2 regions of the Lysinibacillus sp. SGAir0095 genome follow, and region 1 is predicted to be linked to the other one. Evidence: riboswitches for the same ligand, from Rfam matches in the RefSeq annotation. Region 1 holds a riboswitch; the other holds the start of a gene.
What was found. Region 1 has a riboswitch for FMN ahead of ribE (riboflavin synthase). Riboswitches for the same ligand answer to the same signal wherever they lie in the genome.

Region 1 (11,519 bases):
ACCGGGAAGGAGTTTCTCGTTTTCGCTGCGGAGCTAGCTAAGATTAATCGAAGAGAGGCTGAAAAAAGAAGTGAAGAATTGCTGGAACGTGTAGGCTTAATTGATGCGAAAAAGAGGAAAATAGGCGGGTATTCAGGGGGAATGAAACAACGCCTAGGATTAGCTCAGGCACTTATTCATCGTCCGAAGTTACTTATTTTAGATGAGCCTGTCTCAGCTCTCGATCCACTAGGGCGAAGAGAGGTTCTAGATATGATGCGGGAAATTAAACAGGAAACGACAATTCTCTTTTCCACCCATGTCCTTCACGATGCGCAAGAAATTAGTGATGACATCTTAATTATTAATAATGGGGAGATAGCGATATCTGGGGAATTAGGAACTGTGATGGCGCAGTATCAAAAACCAATCATCCAGATTGAATTTGACTCCGACTCTTCTGAATGGCTAAAAAGCATAGAGAGTTATAGCTTTGTTTCTGAGGTGAAGATACAAGGAAATCTAGCTAGTATCGGTGTAACTGATATGGAAAAAGGAAGACAAACTCTATTACAACAAATTGTAAATCAAGGAGTTCCAATTCGAAAGTTTGAGCTGGCACAAACGACCCTAGAGGATTTATTTATGGAAGTGGTGAATGCATGATGCAATGGGTGGTACTATATCGAAAAGAAATAACGGAAATGATACGTAATTATAAAATTTTATGGATTCCTCTCGTTTTTATTTTACTCGGCGTTATGCAGCCAATTAGTTCTTATTATATGCCGGAAATCTTGGATAATTTTGGTGGGTTGCCTGAAGGTGCAGTAATAGAGATGCCGCTTCCGACAGGAGCAGAAGTATTGATGGGGGTACTTTCTAATTATGGAATGCTTGGTGTCCTCATTCTCGTCCTGAGTGCGATGGGAACTGTTTCTGCAGAAAGACAGAACGGAGTGGCGGGTATGGTCATGAGTAAACCAGTACCGTATTCTTCCTACATTTTATCGAAGTGGGCTGGGTTAGTAAGCATAACATTACTCTCGTTGTTTTTAGGGTATATTGCTTCTTGGTACTATACAAATTTGCTTATTGAATCAGTTGCTGCCGAACAAATTTTTCAAAGCTTTGGTATCTATAGTTTATGGTTGATTTTTGTTGTGACATTGACGTTGTTTTTTAGCACAGTAATGAAAGGGAGCGGCAGTGTTGCCTTCATGACAATCCTCGTTGTCGCTGTTATTTCGACGGTTACTTCAATAATGCAAAATAAGCTGAAGTGGAGCCCGGCGACCTTAACAGGACACACAGGGCATCTGTTGCAATCGGGAGAACTTCAGTCCAGTTTCTTGCCAACGTTTCTTCTAACTGTTGCTTTAATCATCGTAGTTCTCATTTTAACTATACAAATTTTTAAGCATAAAGAGATTCTAGAATAGTATATTTGCCTACATCTCCGAGTGATATGTCCAATAGCTCTCTGGTTTTCTCTAAATAGAAGATGATCTACAATCCCTCACATAAAAGCAGTTCTTCTTCTAATGAAACACGCCCACATTAAAAGGCACCTTCTCCAGCTTCCATAGGAGACAGTGCCTTTTCGTATTTCATTATTTATTCTTTAGTGTTAATTTTGCTACGATTTCAACTCGGGCTGTTTGAGGGAACATATCAACCGGTTGAATGTAGTCAACCTTATAAATTTTCGTTAATTCCTGTAAATCTTTCGCGAATGTAGAGGGATTACAAGAAGTATAAACAAAACGTTTCGGTTTAATTTTCATGACGGTTTTAATAAAACTTGGTGCAAGCCCAGTCCGTGGGGGATCCACAGTTACGACATCTGGAATGAATCCTTCACGTTTCCATTTTGCCAACCAATCTTCTGCAGTACCTGTATAGTAACGTGCGTGCCTGTACCCGTGATTTCGTGCATTTTTCTTTGCATCGTCAACACTTTCAGGAACTACATCCATTCCGCGTACTTCTTTTGCCTCACGAGCTAGCCATAAGCCAATTGTTCCTACACCACAATAAGCATCGACTACCTTTTCTTTACCGGTTAACTCAGCTGCTTTTTTAATTTCGTCATATAAATGAACTGTTTGCTCCGGGTTTAATTGGAAGAAGGCGCGTGATGATAAGTCAAAGGCAAGCTCGCCTAATTTTTCATGAATGGTTTCCTTGCCATGCAGAATGATTGTTTCATCACCGAAAATAAGTGATGTTTTTTCGCGATTAATATTTTGTGTAATGGAAACAATGCTTGGGTCAATTTTTAGCATGCGTTCGATTAATTCATCTTTATGTGGAATGTCTTTTCTTGTCGTTACTAAACAAACTTGAGTTTCTCCAGTTTGCATGGCTGTACGAACCACAATTGTTCTGACTAATCCGTCTAAAGTTTTCCCGTCATAAATTGAGATATTTAGCTTTTGCAATATTTTACGTGTTGCAACTGTTATTTTCGATGTTAATGGATGCTGAACAGTACAGTCATTGATGTTCAACAGTTTGTTTGTTCCTTCAGTATAAAGGCCAGCGTAAACACGTTTTCCTTCTTTACGAACCTGGAAGGAGCTCTTATTGCGGTAATGCCAAGGGTTGTCCATTCCAATCGTTGGTCGAATATCTGTCGTTTCAGCAATAGGTTTCACGTATTTTTCTAGAGATTGTACAACCATATCTCGTTTTTCTTTTAGTTGTCCCTCATATGTTAAATGCTGGAGTTGACACCCACCACACTCGTTATATACAGGGCAGCTTGGTTCTTGTCGCTCTTTAGAAGCTTTTCGTACATTTAAAATGTCTGCTTCTGCAAAACTACGTTGTACCTTGGAAACTCTTACTGTTACTTCTTCACCTGGTAATGCTCCCTTAACAAACACCACATTGCGTTTATAAAAGCCAACACCTTCTCCATTAATCCCTAATCTTTTTATGGTTAAAGGAAATTTCTGTCCAATTTCCATCATCACTTTATCGCTCAAAAGCGTTCACGTCCTTTAATAAGTTCATCTAAACATTATAACGAAGCTGTAACTTAAAGCAAATGGCTAAATATTTCCTAACATATTCGAGTGATTCCTTTTTACTGAAAATAGAGTTATTCGATTGCTTATTGGATATATTTTGCGATTCATGATATCGTTAAAAGCAATTAAATAAAAAATTCCTTCGGGGTCGGGTGAAATTCCCAATCGACGGTGATGAAGCAAAGCTTCTAAGCCCGTGAGCTCTTATGAGCAGGATTTGGTGCAAATCCAAAGCCGACAGTATAGTCTGGATGGGAGAAGGAGTATAAGTGCAAACTTGGTTAACGTTAAGAGTATTTTCGATATTCGCCAAGTTCTATTAGGAAAACCATTAAAATTTGATTTTTTGATGGTCTTATTTGTTATGATTTTTTCCTGTACTTACTCATCCCGTCACCCGAATGACGGGATTTTTTATTTGATGAATGCTTTAAGTAAATATTGTCCTTCGGGGTCGGGTGAAATTCCCAATCGACGGTGATGAAGTAAATGCTTCTAAGCCCGTGAGCTCAGATAATGAGCAGGATTTGGTGTGAGTCCAAAGCCGACAGTATAGTCTGGATGGGAGAAGGATGAATTGTGGCACTTTTTGAAAAGATGATTTCAAAAAGCTTTTTAGCTATGCCATGAATACTCCCAAACTCCTTAGGATTTCTAAGGGGTTTTTATTTTTAAAATTAGAAATGAGGTGAGTAGATGTTTACGGGCATTATTGAAGATCAAGGAAAAGTAACGGCTATTAAAAAAGATGTGAACAGTATGCAAATAACGATTGCAACAAAGAAAATAGTCTCAGATGCACACTTAGGGGACAGCATTGCAGTAAATGGAGTATGTCTAACAATTACACAGTTTAACAATGAAGAAATGACTGTCGATGTAATGCCGGAAACAGTGATGGCAACAACTATCCATGCACTGAAAATAGGGGATTATGTTAATTTAGAGCGTGCGATGAGTGCAAATGGCAGATTTGGAGGACATCTTGTTTCAGGACATGTTGATGGAGTAGGAACCATTAAAAGTAAAAGACCTGTTTCCAATGCTGTCTACATTGAAATTGAAGTGGCAAAGGAATTACTAACAAATTGTATTCCGAAAGGCTCTATTACGATTGATGGAACTAGTCTTACACTTTTTAAAGTTACAGATAGTAATGTAACAATCTCACTCATTCCCCATACTTACGGAGAAACGATTTTGGGACATAAAGGTGTAGGGGAAAGGGTCAATATAGAAACAGACATGCTTGGAAAGTATGTTTTGCATCATTTAAGAAAGACAGAACAAACTTCAAATATCACTATGGAATTTTTAAGACAAAATGGATTCTAAATGGGAGGTGTTTCCACATGCTTAATACAATAGAAGAGGCTTTGCTGGATTTGAAATCAGGGAAGATTGTTATTGTAGTGGATGATGAAAATCGTGAAAATGAAGGAGATTTAGTCGTACTTGCTGAGTATGCAAACCCTGAAAACGTTAACTTTATGGCTACATATGGGCGTGGGTTAATTTGCACTCCGATACAAAAGGAACTTGCAAAAAAATTAGAATTGCCAGCAATGGTTGAAAACAACACAGATAATCATCAAACCGCATTCACAGTGAGCGTAGACCATATTGATACAACAACCGGTATTAGTGCTTACGAGCGATCATTTACAATTCTTCAGATGATTAATGAAAAGGCAACATCAAGTCAATTTAGAAGACCCGGGCATGTCTTTCCATTAGTTGCAAAAGCGGGTGGAGTCCTAGAAAGAAGGGGCCATACCGAAGCGGCAATAGATTTGGCAAAAGCATGCGGAAGTTATCCGGCAGGCGTTATTTGTGAAATTATGGGGGATGACGGAGAAATGTTACGTTTAGATGGTTTAATGAGTTTTGCCATTCAGCATGGCTTAAAACTCATCTCCATTGAAGATTTGGTGCACTATTGTGAAAAACGTAATAACAACAATATTTTAATCAGTGAGTAAAACTCTAAAAATTAAGGATTTCGAAGGGAGCTTATAAAATGGGAAAATTATTTGAAGCAAATTTAATCGGGACAGATTTAAGAATAGGGATTGTGGTTGGTCGTTTTAATAATTTTATTACTTCACAATTAGTTGATGGCGCATTGGATGGTCTAAAAAGACATGGCGTAGCAGAAGGAAATATTGATATTGCTTGGGTACCAGGGGCTTTTGAAGTACCCTTTATCGCAAAACAAATGGTGGAAACAGGGGAGTATGATGCAGTTATTGGACTAGGTACTGTTATTCGTGGCTCAACAACTCACTACGATTATGTGAACAATGAAGCTGCAAAAGGAATTGCAAGTGTATCCTTAAATTCAAATGTACCAGTAATTTTCGGTATCGTAACAACTGAAAACATCGAACAAGCAATCGAAAGAGCAGGAACTAAGGCTGGAAACAAAGGTTATGATTCAGCTGTGTCTGCTATTGAAATGGCTAATTTGAAAAAGATGTTTAATTAATTATAAAGGGATTCTCGTGAAGTACGAGAATCCCTTTACTTTATTGAAGTAGTTGATCCATTACTAAATCATCGAGTGAGCCAAAGGTGTAACCCTCTTTTTTGGCGTCCTTGATGAATTTCGGAAGTGCGTCCGCATTATGCTTAGCAATTGTATGCAGAAGAATTACTGCACCAGGATGCAATTGATTCATTAATTCATCATAAGCATATTCCCAACCTACACTAGAATCAGTATTCCAATCGACAAAAGCAGTATCCCAAAAAATATAGGTATAGCCGTGTTTATTGCCAACATCAAATACTCTCTCAGTAAAAATTCCTTTAGGAGGACGAACGTAATATGTACGTTTTAGTCCGGTTGTTTCTTTTAGTCTCTTATCAAATTTTTGCAACTCGTTAAGTATTTCTTGGTCTGATAATTTTGATAAATCTGGATGGCCATATGTGTGATTTCCGATTATATGTCCTTCGTCAATCATTCTTTTGACTAAGTCACTTGCACTTTCTAAATAGTGACCGGCTAGGAAAAATGTAGCTGGTACCTCTTCTTCTTTTAATGTGTCTAGTATCGCTTTTGTATGTCCATTCTCAAAACCACTATCAAAAGTCAAATAAATTATTTTTTTGTTTGGATCTCCTCTATAAAATGCTCCATTGTTTTTTAAGAGTTCTTCAAAGTTCGCACCAGCATCTACAGGCATCCCATCTTTTGATTTAGTGAAACCCCAATAGTATGCTTGTGCATTTGCGACATCCGGCTTAACTAGATAAAAGGCAATAGCAAAAACAATTGCACACAATGTTAAACCAGAAATGTGATGTTTCCACATAAAGAATTTTAGCCTCCTTTTTGCTTATATTGTGCGAAATCAATTTCTTTATGCTAACCAACGTCAAATATTCTCAAATGAAACAATCTTAAAAAACATGTATACTTGTTGTAGAAGGAGTGTTTGAAATGCAAGTCATATCTAAAATAGGACGACAAAAAAACAATCCAGAACGATATAATATCTATTTAAATGATACATATGCATTTGCAGTGGACGAATCGACACTTATAAAGTTTGGTTTAACCAAAGGAAAAGTTCTAGAACAATTTGATGTCGATGAAATAACCTACGAAGATGAAATTGCCAAAGCCTTCAATCGAGCATTAAATTTTTTAAGCTATCAAATGCGCAGTGAATTCGAAGTGAAAAAGAAGCTACTGGATGCTGGGTTTGGTGAGTCAGTAGTATTAGAGGCGTTAAGAAAACTTGAAAAACTAGGCTTTCTAAATGATGAAAGCTATTCAAAAGCATTATTGGAAACGAAGAAAAAAACGGCAAAAAAAGGGCCAAGAGCCATTAAACAAGATCTAATTAAAAAAGGAATCGATAAGGAAACACAAACTAAAGTACTCGATTCTTTTTCCCATAAAGAACAGCTAACAATTGCTATGGAGCTTGCAGAAAAGGCAATCCGAGCAAATCAAAACAAAACACCCATGCAAGTAAAGCAAAAAATTCAAGATGTACTAATGCGAAAAGGGTATTCTTTTTCCATTACAAACGAAATACTTGACCAAATCAAGCTAGAGCGAGAAGATGATCAGTGGTACGAAATGATTGAGAATCAAGGTGAGAAGCTTTGGAACAAATATGCTTCAAAACTTACTGGTAATGATCTTAAAATGAAAACAAAACAAGCCTTATATCAAAAAGGTTTTCCAATAGAAATAATAGACCGCTTTTTAGATGAGAAGGAGACAGAAGAAAATGACTGAAAAAAGCTATGCAGAAATGACAGAGCAAGAACTAAGAGAGGAAATTGCGAAGCTAAAAGAAAAAGCGAGAAAAGCTGAACAACTTGGCATTGTAAACGAATTTGCTGTATATGAAAGAAAAGCAACAATGGCGGCAGCATATCTAATTGATCCTCAAACAATTGTAAAAGGTGAAATGTATCGAATCGATGGTGCACCAGGAGAGTTTTTCAAAGTAGAATATTTAAAAGGTCGCTTTGCTTGGGGGTATCGTTTAGGTGGAGATCGTTTTGAAGAAGCATTGCCGATTTCAATTCTATTACCAATGAAAGCAGGCAAATAAAATGAATGAAAATCACTCAATAGAAAAATTAACACAGATTCTTGCTGAAAAAAATCCAAACCTTTCTGTCAATAAGGCACGTACTTGGATTGAGCTATTGTGGTCCGATTTTGAATCAACTTATGCAAAAGCTGGCTATGATTACCGTGGGGCAGAATATACAGAAAAAATTATTCTACAATGGATTACGAGCTTCGGCGATAAAATTCATGAATTTGCCGGGAGAAATCCAAAGTACGCACACCTTTTAGATGAAAGTGATGAGAATAAACTTCAATAAATGAGAAGGATTGTAAAAGGAGTTGTCCTAGTGTTTTAGGACAACTCCTTCTATTTGCAGGATGCTTTTGTGAGCGTATTCCCCATTACTTTTAATCACTTGCGCCGATTTGTAGCTTCTGTTGCAATTTATCTTCACTAAAGATCCACCCAGTGTAGGAATTAATCACGTTTAGTTCTTCATCGATATGAGCTACTGCAACAAAAGGATAGTGATCATTACTTCGATATCGTAAATCGATCAATCGAACTTCTGTAAGACCATTCTCAAGCTCGGAAATTTCCCAACGGTATAATGGAGAAAAGGAAAGAAAGGCGCTTAAGTTTGAGTCTTCCAATGCTCTTTCAACAATCGGTGTTTTTGGGAGCGGGTGAATTTCAAACTTGTCATAAATATTGACCGTTCTACCGTATGCACGGCCAACATAATAATGAGTTTTTGATTTTGCTGCAACACGCCAATTGAAAAAACGCATTGTGGGAGCAACAATAACATAGTCCTCGTCCTGAATGGTATGGTGAACCGCTCTTTTTACTGCGGCTTGCAATACAAAACGTAAAATGTAATAGCCGATAATTATTAAGTACATGATAGAGAATGTGTTTACAGGATTAAAGCCAAACGCCCAAAGTAAAATACCAATACAATGTATACCAAAGATTATTGGATCAAAGGTATTGATTACACCAAGTGCTACCCATTTTTTTGAGAATGGTCTCAAAGCCTGTGTTCCATAAGCATTAAAAATATCTACAAATACATGAAGAAAGACTGCAAGAAAAGTCCAAAGCCATAAGTGTAGGATATCCGCTTCTTGGAAAATTAAGCTTAATAGAGCCGTAATGGCAATTGGCCATAAAAGCACTGCTGGTATAGAATGCGTAATTCCTCGATGATGGCGAATATAAATCGCATTATTTCGTAATTTTAATACGGTATCTACATCTGGTGCTTGTGAACCGATAATCGTACCTGCCATTACGGCAGCGAATCCCATTGTATTATTTGCTACAACAGGGTCTGCTAAAGCTAATCCACCTAAAGCAACGCCCATTACTAAGTGTGTGCCTGAATCCAAACGTATCAACTCCTCGTATATGGAGGATTTTGGCCATATACTTGCCAGTATTATTTAAAGTAGAATATTGATAAAATGAACTATCATTAAAATTATTATACCCGAATTTTATAATTTAAAATCGAGATTTGTCGGAGGAAATCATGAATTATCAATACACAAATGAATTTCGGCATCATTTAGTCGAATGGTTTAACAAGGAGAAACGAGATTTACCATGGAGACGTACATCAGATCCTTATAAAATATGGGTTTCAGAGGTTATGCTCCAACAAACAAGGGTTGATACAGTTATCCCTTATTACAATCGCTTTTTAGAAAAGTATCCGACTTTGCAAGATCTTGCCTATGCTCCCCAAGAGGAATTATTAAAAATGTGGGAAGGACTCGGCTATTATTCTCGTGCACGAAATTTGCAAGCAGGTGTTAAAGAAGTTGTAGAAAAATATAATGCTGCTGTACCTGATAATCGTCATGATATCTCTAAGCTTAAAGGTGTTGGTCCTTATACAGCAGGAGCAATTCTAAGTATAGCCTACAAAAAAGCAGAACATGCAGTAGACGGAAATGTCATGCGTGTATTAAGTAGAGTTTTACATATAGAAGAAGATATTGCATTGCACAAAACTCGTAAAGTATTTGAAGAAGCAGTTGAGATGCTGATAGATGAACAGCACCCGGGTGATTTCAATCAAGCTTTAATGGACCTTGGAGCCATGATTTGTACACCCACATCTCCGAAATGTTTACTTTGTCCTGTGCGAGATTATTGCACTGCTTTTAGTGAAGGCGATGCGGACCAATTACCCAAAAAATCGAAGAAAGTTAAAAATAAAAAAGTGCACTTTAAAGTTTTTATTGCTACCGATCAAGAAGGTAGATTCTTAATAGAAAAACGTCCAAGTGAAGGGTTATTAGCAGATATGTGGCAATTCCCGATGATTGAGACCAACGAAAATTCGATATGTGAGGAAACGTTCGAGCAAAACTACAATGTTCAAATAGCAAACTATATTGATAAGGATTTATTAAAGTTTAAGCATGTTTTTTCTCATCTAACTTGGGAGATGGATTGTATACAGGTCCAAGCTGAACAAAAAATGGAGCTACCGAATGATGCGCATTTTCAGCCTATTGAACAAATCAGAACTTTACCAATGCCAGTACCAATGTTGAAGATTTTGAATGTTCTGAATTAACTTATTTTAAAATTGTCGAATAAACTCATATCCTTCCGTCCACAATACATTTACGGAGGTGATAACAAATGGCTAACAACAACAACCGTAATAACCGCAACAACAACAATAACAACAATAACAACAACAACAATGAAGAGTTTGCGGTAGATCAAGATTTCCAACAAGCTCGTCAACAAAACCAAAAACAAAACCAACAAAACAACCAACGTAATAACAACAACGAAAACAACGACTAATAATATAGTCACCCTAACTCGAGTGTAAATAAAGTGAATTCACTTTTAGGTATAGACATCTACTGTCTATACCTTAATTTTTTAGCTTAAAATATTTACATAATATACATATAATAAATTCAAGATTAATCTAATTTTTACCAACTTATTTGAAAAATATGTTCTTCAAGCTACAAGTTTTTGATTAGCATTGCTATAATAGACCTAATAGTTGCTAGATGATTGAAATTTTCAAATTCGACAAAAATATCACCAAGCGATGTAAATACATACATAGAGACGAAAAGGTGGGCTTTACATGACAATACCTATAGAAGGAGAAACGATACAAATACATAGTTATAAGCATAATGGTCGCATCCACCGTGTCTGGCAAGAAACGATGGTTTTAAAAGGAACAAAGAACATATTTATTGGAGCAAATGAGCGTACCCTAGTAACGGAATCCGATGGACGAACTTGGCTGACGAGGGAACCATCCATTTGTTATTTTCATGCAGAGCATTGGTTCAACATTATTTGTATGCTTCGCGAAGATGGCGTCTATTACTACTGTAATATGAGCTCGCCATATGTTTTTGATAATAATGCCATTAAATATATTGACTATGATTTAGATATAAAAGTCTTTCCAGATATGTCCTATACATTATTAGATGAAGATGAATATGAGCAACATAAAAAGGAAATGGGCTACCCGGAAGTAATCGATAAAATCCTAAAACGTAATGTTAATAAGCTTGTAAGCTGGATCAAGCAAAAAAGAGGTCCCTTCGCCCCTGATTTTATCGAAGTCTGGACAAACCGTTATCTATTTAATAAAGAGATGCAATCAAAAGAAAAATAAATGGGATGGGGAAAAACATTTTTGTTTTTCTCCATTTTTTGTTTGGAGCTAACATTATTGGGGAGAATCTTTGCCTAATGATGCATATATCGGTGGAATAAAATGCATCTTGATAGGGTAATTGTTTTATAGCACTTCAAGTTGCAATCATGACAATCAAAATTGCAACTTGTACAAAATTAATTCAAAACGTAAGTTCAACGTGTAAGCAAGCCCTAAAAACCTAAAAATGTGTAATTGATATCAAACTAGAGTATAGTGGTAATCAAGTGTCCAAAT
Region 2 (11,519 bases), 1.9 Mb from region 1:
ATATGGGTTAGCTGATGGATCAACTGAACGTAATTCAACACGAGTAGATAGACCGCGAGACGCAGGGATACGAATTAATGGTGAACGGTTACGAGCTGACCAAGCAATGTAACATGGTGCTTCATATCCTGGAACTAAACGTTTGTAAGAGTTTACTAATGGGTTAGTTACCGCTGTGAATCCTTTTGCATGTTTCATGATACCAGCCATGAATGAGCGTGCCGTATCGGATAATTGCAAATCTGCATTTTCATCGAAGAACACGTTTTTGTCACCGCTAAATAATGAAAGGTTTGCGTGCATCCCAGATCCGTTCACACCGAATAATGGTTTTGGCATGAATGTTGCATGTAACCCATGTTTACGTGCAATTGTTTTAACAACTAACTTGAATGTTTGAATGTTGTCGCAAGCTTCAACTGCGTTTGCATATTTAAAATCAATTTCGTGTTGACCAGGAGCAACCTCATGGTGAGAAGCTTCGATTTCAAAGCCCATTTCTTCAAGTTCTAACACGATATCACGACGGCAGTTTTCCCCAAGATCCGTTGGTGCTAAGTCGAAGTAACCACCATCATCATTTAATTCTAATGTTGGTTCACCTTTTTCATCTAATTTAAATAAGAAGAATTCTGGCTCTGGTCCTAAGTTAAAGCTTGTGAAACCTAGCTCTTCCATGTTAGCTAATACACGCTTCAAGTTTGCACGTGGATCACCAGCAAATGGTGTACCATCTGGGTTTGTAATATCACAGATTAGTCGTGCTACTTTACCTTTTTCCGCAGTCCATGGGAAGATGACAAATGTATCTAAATCTGGTTTCAAATACATGTCAGATTCTTCAATGCGTACGAACCCTTCTATTGATGATCCATCGAACATCATTTTGTCATCTAGCGCTTTATCTAATTGGCTTAATGGAATTTCTACATTTTTAATAGTACCTAGAATGTCAGTAAATTGTAGACGAATGTATTTTACGCCTTCATCTTTCACGATTTGTTTAATATCTTCTTTTGTGTACTTAACCATTTAATCCACTCTCCTAATATTTGAAATTATTAAAAAATTTAAAATATAATCTACTCACCCTTCGCTTGGAAGAAGCGAGATAAATCTCCTTGCCTTAATGAAGCTTTTTGCATGATTTGTGCTTGCTGCATTTCTTCACGTAAAATTGCTCGAAGTTCTGAATCAGAAATTGTCATTTTGTTAGAAGATTTTACATTGTTGTTGTTTTTTCTCATATCGAATACTTTTTTAATTCCTGCCATATTAATTCCCTGGTCAAGAAGTTCACGAATTTCTAACAATGCATCTACATCGTCAAGTGAGAACATTCTACGATTGCCCTCTGATCTTGCAGGTTCAATTAGTTTATGTTCTTCGTAATATCGAATTTGTCTCGCAGTTAACTCCGTTAATTGCATTACCATGCTTATAGGGAGTAACGGCATTGCTCTTCGAAACTCTCGACTCATCCACATCTCCTCCCTTTCATACGTTTATTCTAAACTATGTAACTTATAATAGCAATACCATGTTAGAAAAAATAACATACAAAAATTAGATTTTTTTCATCTAATTTCTAGATGAAACGAAAAACCTACAGCCACTTGGATTCCCCTGTCTTTGATTGCTTATAATGAACTATTTTAAGCAGTTATTTCAATTGATTTATAACAGCAAACTGGTTTCATTTGGTGTTAGGAATTGATTCTTACCTTGGGAAAACTAGTGACACGGCAGCGTTTTTCTAAAACTAAATGGAGTGCTTTACCATTTTAGAGAGGATGATCATGCTGCTCGTTTACCGTTTTCACTTTTGATTTGCAAAGGCGGGGGCTGGGTCGGTTCTCATTGACTTGTTTTTCCTTTTTTCATTCCTTGGCATAATGTAGCCTTTTCGTTGACCAGCTTTATCATATTTAGGGAATTGGGTGACTGAACAGGCTGCTGGCAGACTATTAACTCCTTTTATTTCTTTCTATTGTCCACGACACTGTTTCTCGAGGACTATTAACTCCTCTTCCTCATGTTTATTGTCCACGACACCGCTTATCAAGGACAACGAACTCCTCTTCCTCCTGTCTATTGTCCTCGACTCGCCTTCTCGCGGACCATTAACTCCTCTTTCTCCCGTTTATTGTCCACGACTCACCATCTCGCAGACTATTAGCTCCTCTTCCACACGTCTATTGTCCATGACACTGCTTATCAAGGACAACGAACTCCTCTTTCTCCCTTTTATTGTCCACGACTCACCATCTCGCGGACTATTAGCTCCTCTTCCACACGTCTATTGTCCATGACACCGCTTATCAAAGACAACGAACTCCTCTTTCACCTGTCTATTGTCCTCGACACATTTTCTCACGGACTAGTTACTCCTCCGCTTTTAACTTTGTCACAAGCCCCCTACTCCCGGACTACCACTTTCAAGCTTTTCTTGTCAGCAATTCAGCCTCTTCTTTCCCTATTGTCTTCACTTTCCAGAAATTCCACCTCATTAATAAATTGGTGTCAACAACTAAAAAAGCTGCTCATTAAGTCATACAAGCGACTTAACGAACAGCTTTGAAATACTCTATTTATAATAAATATTGTGCTCTTTGATTATCGATCCATACTTTCATTGTACGGAACAGTAAGATTATAATAACCATAAGCATAATACCTTTTACAACGTTAAACGGTAGGATACCTAAAATAATTGTTTCTTTCATGTCGAACTCACCCCAACCAAGGAAGTAAGTGTACATAGGCAAAAATGCTAGATAGTTTAATAGGCTCATACCAACTGACATGATGATTGTGCCGGCAACTAAACCAAAGCTTAACCCTTTAATTGATGGGAATTTTTTATAAATGTAGTAGACAGGTAAAATGAATAAAAGGCCCGTTGCAAAGTTTGCCATGTGCCCCACAGGAACTCCTGTTGGCGTACCCGAGAAAATCCAGTCTAAAATGTTTTTAAATAATTCTACTAAAATACCCGCAACCGGTCCCATTGTGATTGCTGCAATCAATGCAGGTACATCACTGAAATCAATCTGTAAAAATACTGGGAACCATGGCAATGGAAAGTTTAGTAGCATTAAGATAAATGAGATACTACTTAACATTGCGATTGTTACGAACGAACGTAACTTAAGCTTTTGATTAAACATAATCAATCTCTCCTCTTTGCTGATTCAACTTAGCTAGAAGAAAGGACAGCCTTTCGATTATTCCTTCAATGAAAAAATAAAATCCCTTACGCAAGTTGCATAAGGGAGAAAATAGGCACATTGAAAACAAGAAAAATTGTACGTTAAATCAAGTATCTCATGTAAGATAAAAAAGATACTCAAAAAACAGTAAAGCAATTACGAATTTTTCGCAAGAGCGTTACCTTAACATACAGTTTCCCTTCGAATAACGAAAAAAGACCGTACCTTCACCTTCTCCCATCCAGACTATACTGTCGGCTTTGGAATCGCACCAAATCCTGCTCAAAATCAAGCTCGCGGGCTGAAGAAACTATAGGCAACATCCTCCAAGTAAATGGTCGGAAGTTGCAATTTCTATCACCGCCGGTCGGGAATTACACCCTGCCCCGAAGATGAATCAATATTTAATTTGTTGTTACAGTCTCATTATATCTCGAGTTTGAGATGATGTAAAGATGTAAAAGCGATGAAAACCTACTCAATTACTATACATTTTTCGTCATTTATTGTTGAATAACCGTCCAATATGAGACCTCATTTGCTCCAACAGGCATCGGAAGTGGCTCTGTAAAGCTAAATCCTTGCCACTCTGTTTGAACAATATTTTCAAATTGAACCTGCATATCGAAATTCGCAGCTGTTAACAAAATCCCCTCAATCATTTGCATCGCTTGAACTTGATCGAAAGCATCTAAATCGATTTCCTCAGTAAATCTTACGGTTGCAATTTGACCTTTTGCAGTTATTTCAAAATCAATATTCGGTAATATTACAGACTGATATATATCATTCGTCTCTTCTTTCATAGCCGTAATCGCTTCTTCTACTGTTGAAAAAGCTTCTCTAAAATTTGGCGCTAAATATGTTGTTCCATCCGTTTGGGTATGTCTAAAGTAATTATACTGAGTTGATTCACCCACTAATGCAATTGGTGTACTTGGCTCCCCAACTTCACTAAATTCAAAAGCAGAGCCTTCTTGATTTAATAGTGCTGCTTCCTCGTAAGAATCGCCAAATGTATCAATTAGAGTAGCAAAATAAGTTGTCAGGGAAGCTGGAGCTATATCGTAAGGTTGATCGTTCGGTAATGTGTGAATCACTTGATCACCTAACTCAGTAATCGTTCCAGCATATGGATGATATTCGCTAAAGCCTATCGCACTTTCCATAAAGAGTGGTGCATAATGATTATATAGTTCTACCCCAGTTGGTGTAATATCTCCAAAATCCTGTTGAATTCTATCATTCGGAATTAATACCGTAACAGGTAAGCTATCTGCTGCATCACTAGCTAATCCCAACTTAAACACCGTATTTCCCACAAGCTCTTCTGGGTAAACTGCCGTACGAAGGTCCCCACTCTCTGCGTTGAATATAGCCATATCAGCGCTAGATTCTTCAGCACTCGATTCCGAACTTTTCATCTCTTGCTCCATATCCCTTGCTTCACTTACTTCCGTACTTGCACTTTCCTCTACAGAATCCGTTGAAGAATATTGATTTATAAAGGACGGTATTAATATCGCCAGTAAAAAGACTGCAGCGATTGAAACAGCAATTGGAACCCACTTAAACTTTCTACTTTGACCTGTATTATGATTATTGGTACTTAAAGGCTCATCATCAAAAAGACCGTCTTCTTTAAGACGATTGAATACGTCTTGTTTTGAACGTTGATCATGAATCTTTGGTACTTTCTCAAGCAAGTCTTCTATTTTTTTGTCTTCCCATTTATCATGACTCATTGTGATTTGCCTCCTTCGCTTCAGTCGTATTTGTCAATATTTCACGGAGCTTATTTATCGCTCGATGCTGGGTAGTTTTAACCTTGCCATCTGTCCAATTAAGGATCGCGGCTGTTTCAGCAATCGATAATTCCTGAAAATAGCGCATAACAATGACCATTTTTTGATCACCCGTACACTTTTCAAGTGCATCTAATAATTCTCGCATTTCATCATTCAGCTCCGTTAGAACTTCCGGAGACTTCATAGGTGAGACTAAACTTTCTGTTTCCCAATTGAATGCGTCGAAAGCATGTGAAGAACGTACCGCATTTTTTCTGAAATAATCGATCGCCACATTTTTAGCAATCGCAAATAGCCATGTTTTTTCCGAGCTTCTTCCTTGAAATCGCTCATAAGATTTTAATACTCTTACATAAACCTCATGGGATAAATCTTCAGCAACCGATCGATTTTTAACCAGATAAATTAAAAATTGAAAGACATCCTTATGATATAGATCATACAAACGATGGAATATGGATTCTTTCACCCATGCCACCCCCGTTCTTAATAAATTTGTCGTATAAGAAGTAATAAAGTTTCAGTAATAATAAAATAATTAGCCATTTTTGCAAGTAAGAAGTTCCTACCCGTCCTATATAAAAAGGGTATCCCTAAAGTTTTATTCACATACTTTAGAGATACCCTAGACGACAGCTTAGAATGTACAAAATCAATTCTTAAACTGCTAAAGCGCTACTTCAAACTTCCTGCAAAAGACTCCTTGAAAATTGTTTTTCTTATAAAGGTAAGTAGAAAGTAAAGGTTGTTCCTTTTCCAACCTCGCTATCGACACGTATATTACCTTTATGAGCCTCTACAATATTTTTGGCAATGGCAAGCCCTAAGCCTGTGCCGCCCTTTGAACGAGTCCTTGCTTTATCTGCTTTATAGAAACGTTCAAATACATAAGGTAAATCTTCCTGAGGAATCCCTTCCCCAGTGTCTGCAATTTGAATTTTCGCATAGGAAAGTTCTTGTACCAGCGATACGGTAACACTGCCTTCAGTAGGTGTGTGTCGTATAGCATTATCTATCAAGTTAGTAAGGACTTGTTCAATACGGTCTTCATCAATACTAATCAGAACATTTTCATCAAGACCAGTTTTGAATTGCAATTGAACTTTCTTTTCCTTCGCCACTTGAGTAAATTTTTGCGTAATACGTTCAATCACATGAACTACCTCAACTTCATCTTTGAAAAGCGTCGTATGTCCATTTTCCATTCGAGCTAAATCAAGTAAATCATTTACAAGGCGACCCATTCGCTGTGATTCATCATAGATAATACGAGTGATTTCATTTCGTTCTTCCTCATCGGATACAACATCATCCAGTAAGGCCTCCGAATAGCCTTGAAGCATAGCAATAGGTGTACGAAGTTCATGTGATACATTGGCAATAAAATCTGAACGTAATTTTTCCAAACGTAAACGCTCCGTCATATCTCGAATAACAGCAATCGCACCGCGAATGGATTGTTCACTGTTTTTCAACGGGCTAATCGTAATTCGATAATAGGAACCATCAATTTCAATATCTTCCTCTAGTTTATCTTCAAAGCTTAATACATGCTCCAGCATTTCAAAGACTTCCTGAGGCATTGGGTGATCCGTTTCATTTTTCTTTCTGATAAACCATTTTTGAAGTAATTTTTCTGCCGGAGGATTGCTGAGAAGTATGGTTTTATCTCGATTAAAGGTAATCACACTATCCGTCATGGATGTTAACACACTTGCTAATTGTTCTTTTTCCTGATTGATTACTTCTAAATGATGCTTTAATTGTCGCCCCATCTGGTTAAAGGCTACAGCTAATTGCCCGATTTCGTCATTTTGCGTTGTTGGCAGGGTTTCATCGAATTTCCCTTTTGCTAGCTCAAAGGCATGCTCCCGCATTTTACGTAGTGGCCATGTAATTCGGGAAGAAAGGAAAAAGGCGAAAAATGTTGTTAGCACAAAGGCGATAAAAGCTGAAAGAAAGACAATTTTTGTTGTTTCTTGGGATGTTTTATGAAGTGCAGTTGGATTTTGATAGATAAAAATAGCACCATGAAACTTATCATCACTTTTTAGCGGATAGCTTAAAACAATATATGTTTCCATTTTACCTTCTTCTATTTGGGAGGGTAAAATCATGCGATCTAATATTGGTTCAGTAGACTCAAAAATTTCATTAAAATTCTTATTTTTTAATATACTATTTTGTATTTCAGTACTATTAAGACCCGTCTGAAAAGCAGATACTACTTCTTTCTCCTGGGAAACAATAAAGGCATTTGTATCTTCCGTAATCATTTCATTAATAATCTCGTCAGTTAACTGTTCCAGGTCATAATTATCAACGATACTCGCGATAGTTGAGGCGGTTTGTCTTAAGGATATATCAGCTTGCTCCTGATGATAATCTTCTAAAAATTCCAGCATGAGAACTGTAAAGACGAACAACACAAACGAAACGAGAAGCAATATGGTTAACCATAGCTTCCCGACGATACTGCTCCATATCCTATTCATTCACAACCTCAAATTTATAGCCTACGCCCCAAACTGTAACAATCATTTTTGCAGCATCTTCTGATACACGGTTTAGCTTTTCACGTAATCGTTTCACATGTGTATCAACTGTACGTAAATCACCGAAGAAATCATAATGCCATACTTCCTTTAATAATTGCTCGCGGTCGAAAACTTTATCTGGTGCTTTTGCCAAGAAGTACAGTAGTTCATATTCTTTTGGCGTTAAGTTAACTTCTGTACCGTCCGCAGACACACGATGAGCATCATGATCGATTGTTAAATGTGGGAATACCACTAAATCTTTTGAAGTAGACGGACTTGAAACGGGTGAAAATGCCGAAGATCGACGTAAAATAGCTTTCACACGTAAAATCACTTCACGAGGACTAAATGGTTTTACTATATAATCATCTGCTCCAAGTTCAAACCCTTGTACACGGTTTGCTTCCTCACCCTTTGCAGTCAATAATATGATTGGTGTTGTTTTCTTTTCACGCAGTTCCTCACATACTTGCAGACCATCTTTTTCAGGCATCATAATATCTAATAGAATACAATGATATTCTTTTTCTAACGCCATTGTGAGAGCCATTTCACCATTTTCAGCTTCATCTACTTCGTATCCTTCACGTTCAAGGTACATTTTTAATAAGCGGCGAATACGATCCTCATCATCTACTACTAACACAGAAATATTTTCAGACATAGGTTTTACCCCTCTCATTCTTTCTCTTTCCTATTGTACAATTTCACGTATAAAATTTAAAGAATATATTAGAAAACTTAACTTGACACCAAGTGTTAATAGTATTTTTAGAGTACTTGGCTAATCGCTATACCTTTAGCGATTAGATTTAGTTGCACTAATATGGATAAGAAAGTTTTATACATTCTTTTTGCCTAAAAAGAAAGTTCTCCCCATATATGAGAAGAACTTTCGTTCATAATTTTACGCTGCGTAAGAGTGTAAACCTGCAATAACTAAGTTTACAACGATTAAGTTAAAGAGAATAATTGCAAAGCCGATAACCGCAAGCCATGCTGATTTTTTCCCTTCCCAACCTTTTGAGAGACGTAAATGTAGGTAAGCAGCATAGAATAACCATGTAATAAGAGCCCAAACCTCTTTTGGATCCCAGCCCCAGTAACGGCCCCATGCTTCCTGTGCCCAAATCATCGCAAATACAAGTGCCCCTAATGTAAATACAGGGAACCCGATCAATACTGAACGATAGCCCACTTCGTCTAATAAGTTTAAATTAACTCTCTGCACTAAAGGATGCAGCATATCAAGAATGCTTCTTCGAGTAACTAACCGAATGATTAAATACAGCACTGTTCCAATTACAAATGCCCAGAACACTGTAGTTAATTTTTTAGCATTGATAACAGCCGGCATTTCAAAAATTGGATCCATTGTATTTTCTGTTAATAACGTATAGTCATTCATACCAAATACAGCCGGCATATAGTATGTGATTTCTTTTTCACTATCTTGCGTATCAATATAAGTAAAGCTTGCTTCATAGCCAATCCCTTTAAAGATAACCGTTGCAAGAATAAACCCTACTACTAAAACACCAAAGTATAATACTGCTTCCATCCAAAAACGACTTTTAGACTTCTTTTTCGGATTAACTGATTTTAACAAATAGACTAATCCTGCCACAGCACTAATTGCGAGAATCGATTGGCCCATTGCTGCTGTAATAACGTGGATTGTTAACCAATAGCTTTGAAGCGATGGAACAAGTGGATCCACATCATTTGGGAACATCGCGGCATAACCAATAATTAATATAGCAACCGGTAGTGCAACAAGACCAAGCGCAGTTAAACGATACATATAGTAAATTAATATAAACGCTGCAATAATGAACATACCGAATGCAGTTGTAAATTCAAACATATTACTTACAGGAGCATGTCCTTTGTAAATCCAGCGAGTAATAAAGTAGCCTAAATGAGCCAAGAATCCAATAATCGTAACGATTAAGGCTAATTTCCCCCATTTGTCTGCACGCTTTTCTGCTCCGTCTGGCTTAGTACCTTTAATAGCTCCACCAAATAGTAATGTCCCAACCAAGTAGGCAATAAAAGCTACAAAAAGTAAGTTGCCACTTAAACTAATTAAACTCATAAGGTGCTGTCACCTTCCTTTTCTTTTTCATCGTCGAGATCATCTTCTGACTGGTCAATGTATTTAGGGAGATGAGCAGATGCTGTTAGTGCATCTAAATCTTTCTTAATACCAAACCAGTTTTTGTTTGTATGTGCGGCTAGACGAATTGTGCCATCTTCTAATTGTTCCACCCATATACGACGGTGATTCCAATATGAACCGATTGCTACCCCAATCATGAAGATTGCTCCACCGATTGCTAAAAATGGAATTGAACTGTCTTTATGAACTGTCAGACCAGACATATTTCTTGTTTCAACGCTGTTAAATGCCATTTTATAGGCATTATCACCGTTTGGCTCAATTGTTTGCTGAATAGCTACAAAACTTACTTCACCCTCAGGTTTTTCAGGTGTCGTCATCTTAAAGATAAATGCTGGATTGTTTGGTGTTGGTGTTGCTGTCTGCGGTTCACCATCCTCAAATCCAGAGAAGTCAGGATAATAGCCTAATAATTGAACTTTAGTCTGTTCGTTAATGACATATTCATCTTGTGGGTTCGCTAAGTCCACACTAACCGCACCAAGTGACTCCCCTGTTTCTTTATTTGTGAGTTCAAAATTCATTGTTTTGATCTCATTTAAACGGAAATCCATTTGGTAGAATGAATAGCCTTCATGTTGCAATGGATGATTCACTCGAATCGAATATTCTTTCACTAACTCTAGATTATCTGCCTTACCCGGAACAGCATCTTCAGCTTGTTTATATAACTTAGCATTAGTTTGATAGTTTTTTGCTACGACGTTAACTCCTTGTAGCTCTTGATTTTCCGTCGCCTCATTATCATGCAATTCCAAGATAAACTCTTCATTCTCTATAAAGTAGCCTTCCATGCCAGGTACTGCACGCATTTCACCTTCCCTAACCCACATTGCTTCATCTACATAGAATCCAGGTACAAGGCGTAGCATGACAGCAGTTAGGAAGATAATTAAACCAACGTGATTTATGTATGGGCCATAACGAGAAAAGCGGCCACGCTCAGCAAGAAGTGCATTGCCATCACGTCGAACTTTGTATTTTAGCTTTTTCATGTTTTCTTCAACTACATTCAACGTTCTGGCAGAATCACCATCTGTAATTGGTCCTTCTGAAATAACACGTTGACGTTTCATAAAGCTTGCATGACGTTTTACACGCTGATTTTTAAGAGAACGATGTAATGGTATTCCTCGGTCAATACTTGCAACGATAATTGAAATCGCTAGCATCCCAACCAATATTTGGAACCACCAAGAACTATACACGTTAGAAAGTCCAAGTTCATAGTATAGCTTCCCTAAAGAACCGTATGTTTCTTCATAGTAGATTGCTTTTTCTGCTTCAGTTGAAACACTAATATAAAACTCTTGAGGGAAAATCGTCCCGATAGATGCTGCGACCAGATTAATGATAATTAACGATATTCCTACTTTTACACTCGAGAAGAAATTCCATATCTTATCAACAATCGATTTATTGCGCGTTTTTGAACGAATGGCCGCACCATCGTATTTCATATCGAGGATTTTACTCATCTTAGCTTCTTCTGTCAGTGGTCGACCACACTTTCCACAAAGCTTGGTACCTGATGGATTTTCATGACCACAAACACAAATAATTTTTTCCATATAAATTACTCCTGTTCTGGCTTAATTGATTCCATATATGAGGCGATCTGCTTTTCGCTCATTTCACCAGTAATGATTTTTTCAACTTTACCCTCAGGATTGATTAGGATTGTTGCTGGTAATAAATCAACATTGTATGCCGTCATAACAGCTTTTGTTTTATCAATAGCAGCTGGGAAGTGAACATCTAAGCTTTCAAGAAATTT

Region 2: it holds a riboswitch for FMN, as region 1 does, so the genes downstream of both, C1N55_RS07850 (ECF transporter S component) here and ribE (riboflavin synthase) in region 1, are expected to answer to the same signal.

The regions. Positions count from the first base shown of each region.
Region 1 is NZ_CP028083.1:3,457,843-3,469,361, reverse strand. It holds gene C1N55_RS17175 (ABC transporter ATP-binding protein) at 1-645, shown strand, start outside; gene C1N55_RS17170 (ABC transporter permease) at 642-1,421, shown strand; gene rlmD (23S rRNA (uracil(1939)-C(5))-methyltransferase RlmD) at 1,593-2,954, opposite strand; FMN riboswitch at 3,152-3,284, shown strand; FMN riboswitch at 3,458-3,594, shown strand; gene ribE (riboflavin synthase) at 3,714-4,352, shown strand; partial or broken gene ribB (3,4-dihydroxy-2-butanone-4-phosphate synthase) at 4,370-4,957, shown strand; gene ribE (6,7-dimethyl-8-ribityllumazine synthase) at 5,038-5,505, shown strand; gene C1N55_RS17145 (polysaccharide deacetylase family protein) at 5,546-6,337, opposite strand; gene recX (recombination regulator RecX) at 6,466-7,275, shown strand; gene C1N55_RS17135 (YfhH family protein) at 7,268-7,597, shown strand; gene C1N55_RS17130 (YfhJ family protein) at 7,599-7,877, shown strand; gene C1N55_RS17125 (metal-dependent hydrolase) at 7,969-8,955, opposite strand; gene mutY (A/G-specific adenine glycosylase) at 9,099-10,154, shown strand; gene C1N55_RS20620 (hypothetical protein) at 10,223-10,393, shown strand; gene C1N55_RS17115 (nucleoside tri-diphosphate phosphatase) at 10,692-11,240, shown strand.
Region 2 is NZ_CP028083.1:1,583,992-1,595,510, reverse strand. It holds gene glnA (type I glutamate--ammonia ligase) at 1-1,032, opposite strand, end outside; gene C1N55_RS07855 (MerR family transcriptional regulator) at 1,083-1,481, opposite strand; gene C1N55_RS07850 (ECF transporter S component) at 2,592-3,170, opposite strand; FMN riboswitch at 3,438-3,610, opposite strand; gene C1N55_RS07845 (hypothetical protein) at 3,716-4,957, opposite strand; gene C1N55_RS07840 (RNA polymerase sigma factor SigX) at 4,947-5,489, opposite strand; gene C1N55_RS07835 (ATP-binding protein) at 5,740-7,515, opposite strand; gene C1N55_RS07830 (response regulator transcription factor) at 7,508-8,224, opposite strand; gene ccsB (c-type cytochrome biogenesis protein CcsB) at 8,468-9,658, opposite strand; gene C1N55_RS07820 (cytochrome c biogenesis ResB family protein) at 9,655-11,313, opposite strand; gene resA (thiol-disulfide oxidoreductase ResA) at 11,319-11,519, opposite strand, start outside.